Regions from separate parts of the Priestia sp. P1_B12_1 genome, predicted to be linked through region 1. Evidence: riboswitches for the same ligand, from Rfam matches in the RefSeq annotation. Region 1 holds a riboswitch; the other holds the start of a gene.
What was found. Region 1 has a riboswitch for preQ1 ahead of queC (7-cyano-7-deazaguanine synthase QueC). Riboswitches for the same ligand answer to the same signal wherever they lie in the genome.
Positions count from the first base shown of each region.

Region 2: linked by a shared signal. The riboswitch ahead of AC1D0Y_RS23390 (QueT transporter family protein) and the one ahead of queC (7-cyano-7-deazaguanine synthase QueC) in region 1 are both predicted to bind preQ1.

Region 1 covers NZ_JBFTZR010000002.1:680,104-684,566, forward strand. Annotated here, with positions in the region: gene AC1D0Y_RS08885 (Ger(x)C family spore germination protein) at 1-336, shown strand, start outside; gene AC1D0Y_RS08890 (hypothetical protein) at 348-584, shown strand; gene AC1D0Y_RS08895 (GerAB/ArcD/ProY family transporter) at 611-1,732, shown strand; PreQ1 riboswitch class I at 1,803-1,846, shown strand; gene queC (7-cyano-7-deazaguanine synthase QueC) at 2,077-2,742, shown strand; gene queD (6-carboxytetrahydropterin synthase QueD) at 2,742-3,182, shown strand; gene queE (7-carboxy-7-deazaguanine synthase QueE) at 3,175-3,906, shown strand; gene queF (preQ(1) synthase) at 4,005-4,463, shown strand, end outside.
Region 2 covers NZ_JBFTZR010000009.1:109,259-113,721, reverse strand. Annotated here, with positions in the region: gene AC1D0Y_RS23400 (YitT family protein) at 1-653, opposite strand, end outside; gene AC1D0Y_RS23395 (Lrp/AsnC family transcriptional regulator) at 1,035-1,445, opposite strand; PreQ1 riboswitch class I at 1,642-1,686, shown strand; gene AC1D0Y_RS23390 (QueT transporter family protein) at 1,696-2,184, shown strand; gene AC1D0Y_RS23385 (hypothetical protein) at 2,778-3,071, shown strand; gene AC1D0Y_RS23380 (hypothetical protein) at 3,143-3,388, shown strand; gene AC1D0Y_RS23375 (hypothetical protein) at 3,585-3,758, shown strand; gene AC1D0Y_RS23370 (DHA2 family efflux MFS transporter permease subunit) at 3,818-4,463, opposite strand, start outside.

The DNA of each region.
Region 1 (4,463 bases):
CACGTTGATTTAAAAGGAGAAGCGAACGTGGCTGATGTAGAGTGTCAAGTGAATTTACAGGACCCAGCTGTAATCAATATGCTCGAACGAAAAACAGCAGCTGACGTGAAAGAAAAAATGAATGATGCAGTAGAAAAAGCTCAAAAAACCTATAAAAGCGATATCTTTGGTTTCGGCGAAGCGTTTTACAGACAAGATGTAAAGAGATGGTACAAAATGAAAAGAGACTGGAACAGAATTTACGCAGAGAATTTAACCGTCGATTTAGATGCAAAAGTTCAAATCCGTCGCTTAGGCACGTTAAATAACTCATATATGAAGCAAATGAAGCATTAAGGAGAAAGAAAATGGAGGGATTTATCGCCTTACTTGTACTGCTTGCTTATTTGACTAAAAAAATAATGATCAACTTCCGAAAGGAAAAGTATTATCGTGAGATAGTCGTCTACCTTTGTCTTATAGGTTTGGGTCTATTCTTTTGGGGAGCGATTACACTCCGTAAAGAAGTTCCTACGCCTCTGTACTTTTTAGAGGCACTAATTAAGCCTCTTACTAGAACCGTTCATCATTTGTTATTCACGTGAGCAAGCATGTAGGAGAGAAGGTGTGTATGATGCAAATAAAAGAATTTATTAGTCCGAAACAATTTCTTTTTCTCATTTATGTTTTTTGTATCGGAAGCGCCATCTTGGCAGTTCCCGCTACATTATTAGAGACGAATAGACAAAATGCGTGGTTTTGCGGTGTGCTTGCTATTGGCTTTGCACTTTTAATCGTTGCGGTGCTTTTATGGCTGATTCAGCGTTACCCTCAGCAAACATTCATTCAAATAGCTAAAAAGGCGCTAGGTCCTTATGCAGGAACGTGTATTTCTCTTATTTACATTTTCTTTATGTTCATTCAGTCTACGTTTTCGCTTCGAGATATCAGTACATTCATGACGACTCAAATTGTCCCTGAAACTCTGCCTACGTGGATTCATGCTCTTGTTCTTTTAGCTGTTATATACGGAGGGTATCTAGGTATTGAAGTGGTAGCAAGAACCGCGGAAATCTTTTTGCCTTGGATTGTGGTCCCCTTTTTATTGTTAATTGTTTTAAATATTCCTCAGATGAAAATTGATCGTCTTTATCCTTTTTTTGAATTTAACATGGATGATTTAGTATTAGGGACCACTTATTTTTTAGGAAACCCGTTTATGGAATTGGTTTTTATTCTAATGATTACGCCTCATATAAAAGATGGAAAAAAGGTAAAAAGAATGTTTGTTATCGGCACTGTCGCATCGGGCTTGACGATTACGATTGCAGTTGCGGCTTGTATATTAGCTCTTGGCGCGAATATTGCATCGATGCACAGCTACCCAGTTTATTTATTAGGAAAAATGATTTCGTTAGGTGCAACGATTCAGCATGTTGAAGTATTAGTAGCTATTATTTGGATGTTATCTATCTTTTTTAAAGTTGTTATTGTGTTCTATGCTATTCAGTTAAGTATCGTCCAATTGTGTAATTTACGGGTGCGCAATTTTTTAAGCTTTCCTTTAGGTCTAATTATTACAGGCGTGGCGTATTACATTATTCCTAATACAGCGTACTTCAATTATTTTGAAAAATATTACTGGCCGTTTTATTTATTTGTACTAAGCGTCTGTTTTCCGGTGTTATTTATTGCGCTTTCTTATATAAAGAAACATAAGGCAGCTAAAGGCGATAGAAGCCAACAAACATAGCATTATTCATACGCATGTGGTATAATACGATGACAATTCAAGAAGAAACGCCGTACACGTTTGTATATGTACGGGAGAGGTTCGAAAACTCCCTCTATAAAAAACTAAGATCATCGTTGATGACAAAAGACACGGTTTTAGCGTGTCTTCTTTCACGTGCTTTTCTATCAACGCGTCTTTTTGACGTGTATGCTGGCGAGGACGTGTATCTTAGTTGCTTTTTAGGGAGATTGCTGGAAAAGAGCAGTCTCTTTTTTGTGTTATAAAATTAGTCACAAAGGGAACGAACGGTTCAATAAAGTTTCTTCTTCTTTTGATTTCAATCAAAAAGGAGACGAACAATAATGATGAAAAATGAAAAAGCTATTGTTGTATTTAGCGGAGGTCAAGATAGTACAACATGTCTATTTTGGGCTTTGAAAAACTTTAAAGAAGTAGAAACGGTTACTTTTCAATACGGTCAGCGTCATAGTCAAGAGATAGAGGTAGCAAAAGCTATCGCAGCTGATTTAGGTGTGAAGCATACCGTACTAGATATGTCACTTTTAAATCAATTAGCACCAAATGCCTTAACGCGAGATGACATTGAGATCGAGCAAAAAGAAGGAGAGTTGCCTACAACGTTTGTGGACGGCCGCAATCTGTTATTTTTATCATTTGCAGCCGTACTGGCTAAAAACAGCGGAGGCCGTCATATCGTAACAGGCGTTTGCGAAACTGATTTTTCAGGATATCCAGACTGTCGAGACGTATTTGTGAAATCGTTAAACGTCACGCTTAATTTATCAATGGACTTTGAATTTGTGATTCATACGCCGCTTATGTGGATTGATAAAGCAGAAACGTGGGCGTTAGCCGATGAGCTAGGGGCGCTTGAGTATGTGCGTGAAAAAACATTAACGTGCTACAACGGTATTGTTGCTGACGGGTGCGGCGAATGTCCCGCATGTCAATTGCGAAAACGCGGGTTAGATCAATACCTGCAAACAAAAGAAGGAGGAGAGAAATAATGCTGCAACAAATGTATCCTCAAGTATTTCATGACTATGAATATGAACTGAACAAAGATATGCAGTTTGCTGCGGCACATTTTGTTCCTCACACAGAAGCAGGTAAATGCCGTCAAGTCCATGGACATACGTATTTTGTAAATCTAACTGTTGCCGGAGATACATTAGACGAAGCGGGCTTTTTAGTAAACTTTGCGCTATTGAAAAAAATTGTTTCTGGTCAATTTGATCATACATTATTGAACGATCATTCTATCTTTAACGAAGAAAATCCAAATGATTTTCCTACAACTGAAGTTGTTGCCCGTAAAATTTATGAGTTGGTTCAAGAATATCTAGACACACTACCAAATAAGCCTTCTTGCGTACAAGTATTCGTGCGGGAAACGCCGACAAGTTACGTAGTTTACCGCCCAAAGAAGGTGAAAAAACGTGGCTAATACAATTCCAGTACTTGAAATATTCGGACCAACGATTCAAGGGGAAGGAATGGTTGTAGGACGTAAGACGATGTTTGTTCGTACCGCAGGCTGTGATTATTCCTGCAGCTGGTGTGATTCAGCTTTTACGTGGGATGGATCAGCTAAAAACGATATTCGTCAGCTAACAGCAGAACAAATTTGGACGGAGCTAAAAGAAATTGGAGGAGATTGCTTTGATCACGTCACCATTTCTGGAGGAAACCCTGCGCTTATCAAGGCGATTGGTTCACTTGTAGAGCTTTTGCACAGTCATGGGGTAAAAGCAGCTCTTGAAACACAGGGAAGCCGTTATCAGGATTGGTTCCTAAAGATCGATGATTTAACGATTTCTCCTAAGCCTCCAAGTTCATTAATGAAAACAAATTTCTCCGTATTAGACGATATTATAGAGACATTACTAAAGGAAAAACGCATGGCGCATATAAGCATAAAAGTCGTTGTATTTAATGATGAGGACTTTGAGTATGCAACGTCTGTTCATGAACGTTATCCTGAGGTTCCATTTTTTGTTCAAGTAGGCAACGAGGACTTAACGACAATCGATAATGCGTCGTTAACACAAGAATTGCTTAAAAAGTATGAGTGGTTAATCGATAAGGCAGTGGCAGCTAAAAACATGAACGATGTAAGAGTTCTGCCGCAGGTTCACGCCCTTGTGTGGGGAAATAAACGAGGCGTGTAAGCGCATAGCAAAAAATTTACAAAGAAAAATAAAAACAGATATATACAAAATAAAAAAACGCTGTTAGAATGACAATCGTAGAAAGAGAGGAAATGCAAATGAGCGGTCGAAAAGATGAAGAATTAGAAGGTGTATCACTCCTTGGAAATCAAGGAACAAACTATTTGTTTGAATATGCACCAGAGATTCTAGAAGCATTTGATAACAAACATCCAAATCGTGATTATTTTGTGAAATTCAACTGTCCGGAATTTACGAGCTTATGTCCAAAAACAGGTCAGCCGGATTTCGCAACCATTTATATTAGTTACATTCCAGATGAAAAAATGGTAGAAAGCAAGTCGTTAAAGCTTTATTTGTTCAGCTTCCGTAACCATGGAGATTTCCATGAAGACTGTATGAACATTATTATGAATGACTTAATTAAACTGATGAATCCAAGATATATTGAAGTATGGGGAAAATTCACACCACGCGGCGGGATTTCAATTGATCCATATACAAACTATGGCCGTCCCGGTACGAAGTATGAAGAAATGGCTAATTATCGCCTGATG
Region 2 (4,463 bases), on a different contig from region 1:
GCTGCATTTCCAAATTCACTGGTGATGACTTGGGCTATGTCTTTGTATTGATCGGACATAATCGTCATTGCTTTTTTGTTGTGGAAACCTTCGATAACGACATCTACGATTTTGGCACAAAGATAGACGAATATAAAAGTATAGAGCATGTTATTGACGCCAATAGCGAAAACTGATGCTAAAATAATGACACTGTCCATGTAGAACATGCTTTTAGAAATATTATAGCCTTTTGTGTAGTTTAATAAATAAGCTAAAAGAGTTGTTCCACCAGTCGATCCATCCGCTATAAAAATGAGAGCCAGTCCTGTTCCCATTAGTAAGGCGCCGAATACAATTCCTAAAATCATGTCGTGAACGTGAAAAGGAATATAGCTGACTAGACCGAGGAAAACAGATGTCATGACGGCTCCTAGAATCGTATAAAGAATCGTTTTTTTGGTTAGAAATTTATAGGCTAAGGCAATAAATATAAGGTTTACAAGAAATGTGCTGATACTTGTAGGGATATGAAATAAATAATATAAAACAAGGGCAATACCAACCGTGCTTCCGTCACCTAATTTATTTGGAATGACGAAAAAATCAATGGATGCAGCAACTAAAAGTGCTCCAACAATAATTAAGATAATGTCTTTATAGATTGTTTTCAATATGCAAACCTCCTTGATTATTAGGATATTTTCATGTGGAATCTTGTTTTTACTAGTGTTTCACAAATGATAAAATAAAAAACGTCTTAGAAATTGTCTAGTTATAAAACTGATCAACTTCTAAGACGAAGAATTACGATACGTGTATAGGTCTTAATCCGGCTTTTCTATGCTTCGATGTCACCGATTATATAAACCTCTGACCGCTATGTCAACGCTGTGAGAGATGTTCAACTTTTCGAAAAATAGAAAGCGGTTTCCTACATAAAAAAAGAATCCTTTGCGATGGTGCAAAGGATTTTCAAATTTATTGGAATAGGGGGAATACGTTATTAGGATTACCATTTTCATAAATTAATATACCTTTATTTTTTAAAAAATTTATTTGTTAATGACGATTGAAAGTTTGTAATTCACATGCTGATTTAGCTCTGTCAAAAAATCATTTAGTTCTTCATTTGAATGAAATTTGCATTCTAGTAAGTAGCAGCCATCGCCGCTGATTTTAAAGTTGTTGATAACGTGCTCCTGCTGACTTTCTAAAAATGTAAGGTAGGGGTGATGATGAATGCTCTGCGTATAGATATTTAAAAATGCATGGATGGTGTAGCCGAGTGTTCGTTCATCAATGTTAATTGTATAGCCTTTGATAATGCCTTCATCTTCTAACTTTAATACTCTAGCAGAAGCGGCTTGTCCGGTTAAATGCACTTTTTCTCCTAATTCTTTCATCTTCATACGTCCATTTTTTGATAGCTCTTCGAGTATGCGTTTATCTGTATTATCTAACATCGCTACAAATCCTTTCGTATTTCAAATCAAAAGGGTTAACTACTTGATGTCACCTATGTATACTGATACGTCTTCTATTTTATACTAAAGGAAAGTAAGAAAAAAGAGCAGTCAATATGCAAGATATAGAAAGCAGCAGTAGTTTGTAAACAGCTAGTTTGACGAAAGCTTAAGCTTGCTGTATGATTCTTTGAGTGTTTACGTGGTTCGTAACCATCCCACGTTAAAAAACTAAGGAGAGAATAGTAAGATGAATATAAGAACACTTTGCGTCAACGGTCTTTTAGCTGCTATGTATATTGCTGTCAGCATGTTAATCCAGCCGTTTGGCTTCACCAATATCCAATTTCGTATATCGGAAATGTTCAATCACTTAATTGTGTTTAATAAAAAGTACGTGTACGGCATTGTGCTAGGAGTATTTCTGACGAATTTGTTTTTTTCACCAATGGTCGCTTATGATCTGGTGTTTGGGGTAGGACAATCCGTGCTATCATTACTCATTACCATTTTTTCTATGCGCTACATTAAAAATATGTGGGCTCGTATGCTTGTTAATACACTTGTATTTACGTTCACGATGTTTATTATTGCGTTTGAACTGCACTTGGCATTTGATTTACCATTTTTCTTTACATGGTTAACAACGGCCGTTGGTGAGTTCATTGTTATGCTTGTTGGAGCACCCATTATGGCTGCAATTAATAAACGTGTACAATTTAATAAGCTAGTTGGATAAAAAAGATGGGGCTGTGATAAATCTCACAGCCCCATCTTTTTTTCTTTGTTATTCTATAAGTGTAGTGATAAACCCCTTATTATTGAAGAGCTTTTCACGCATGGACAAATTACCCATATCTAGCATGTGAAAAGAGCAGGTCGCGTTTGCGATCTGCTCTTTTTGCGTAAGGCAATAGGAAGTATCCGGTTAGATTGTTTTGAAAGAAGGAGTGACAAATCTCACAGCGCATTCTTTTTTCTTTTGTTACGGTATACATATAGTTGGCAAACTCCTTATCGAAAAGTTTTTCGCACAACAACACATTACCTATGCGTAGCAATTAAAAAAGCAGACCGATGACGGTTTGCTTTTTTAATTGTATTTTTACCATTAAATAACTATTTTTAGTTATAATTGTAAAATAACCTTTGTTATTAGAGAGGGGATTGTTTTTTGAATAGAAAGTTAGGAATTCTTGTTTTATTATAGCGGTAGCCATCTTATTTGCAGGGTGTTCAAAAGAAGAAGACAACGTTCCTTTAAGAGAACTAGCAAAGATAAGTATTAACGTAATCAAAGAACAAAAAATGAAGCAAGGGATTTCATATGAAATGGAATTAGTAAACAAGAGCGATTTGACCATCAAACAAAATAATGTATTTTTATCGTATCCTTTAAAAATGAAAAACGGTTATTCTGATAATAAATTTAAGGTGTTAACAGAAAGAAATAAATTAAATATCAGGCCAAAACAAAAGGTGAAGTTAACGGCATTTATTCCTTATAAAGGAACTAATAAAGAAGCGTTAGGTATTGATGAGCCCGACGTAAAGTGCATAGGGTATTGGAATAAGCTTGATGACTACCATCAATTTTCTTTTGGAGGATCCTTAAAGCAAGAGTAATAGAAAGTTTTTTGTTAAATAGTGGAACTTGAAAGGTGTGAAATCGTATATAAACCAAGGGGGAGATTTCATTGAAGAGATATGGACTATTTATCATTAGCTTCATTGTGTTGCTAGGTAGCTTTCAACTGCTATCAGGCATGATTCTTACGCTTTTGTATGTTCCAGAAAGCGCGGATATGTGGAATTCAATTGAAGGTTTATCAAGTAAAGTAATATTTGGCAGTCATTTACATAGCTTTGCTTTTGTAATTCCCGTTTTAGCAGCTACAGCCGCTTTTTTTATTTCTAAAAAACGGGTTAGGAAGAGTTCATAAGGGATTGATAAAGGCGGTGAATGAATAGTGAGTGTAGACACGGATAGATTGATTAGCTTCTTTATTTTATGGGGAACACCCGCTGTTTTTAGTATAGTACTTTAAACTGAGTAAAACTGAAAAAAAAGAAGCGATACGAGACTTAATATCTTTAAAATCTATTGTAACAACAGGATTTATATTGATTGGAGGAGTGATGGCGAGTTTAGGTAGAGTATTATCTCTGCTGCCTCTCCACGTTATAGGTACTTTTATTTTAGCTATTGGTGGTATCGTGGGCGCTGTTGAAGCATGGAAGACAGAAAAAAAGAAAAGTATTGTTATCCTTGTTTTAATAGTATCTATGATTGCTTTTACATTTGTAATATAAATTCTGCATGTAACAAGAGCTGCTCAACCAGTGAGCAGCTCTTCTTATCAGTTTCTTATTTATTGTGTTTCAAGATGCTGATCTCTTTTCTTTAACGTAAGAGCGAGCAGGAACGAAACGACGGCGAAAGCGATGGCTACATAATAGACGGTATGAACCCCGCTTGTCATACTTTTTATTTGTAACAGCGTTTTATTCGTTTCGCTTGATTGTTGAATAAAGTGCTGAGAAGCCATGGTCATAATACTTGTATACAAAGCGGGTCCAATCGCGCCTGAAACTTGGTTAATCGTATTTGAAATAGCTGAACCGTGGGCATGAAGCGGTTTTGGCACTTGATTTAAAGCAAGCGTCATCACGGGACCGATGCTTAAACCTACGCCAATTGTAAAGGCTGCGTATAAGATGGCTGCAGTCGTCGTGCTTGTTCCGCTTGAAATAGTAGTGAACAAACTTAAGATAATTGTTAAAAGGACTAAGCCCGTTAAAAGCAGCGGTTTAAATCCGATTTTGTCAAACAAACGTCCTCCCACCATAGCTGTTAGAGCCAGCGTTACGCCGCCAGGAAGCATAAGAAACCCTGTTTGCAAAGGAGACAGTCCCGCAGCCGTTTGGAAGTATAGCGGCAAAATTAACATCATTGAAAACTGAATCATCATAATAAGAAACATTAAGAAAATCGATCTTGAAAACACAGACGATCTA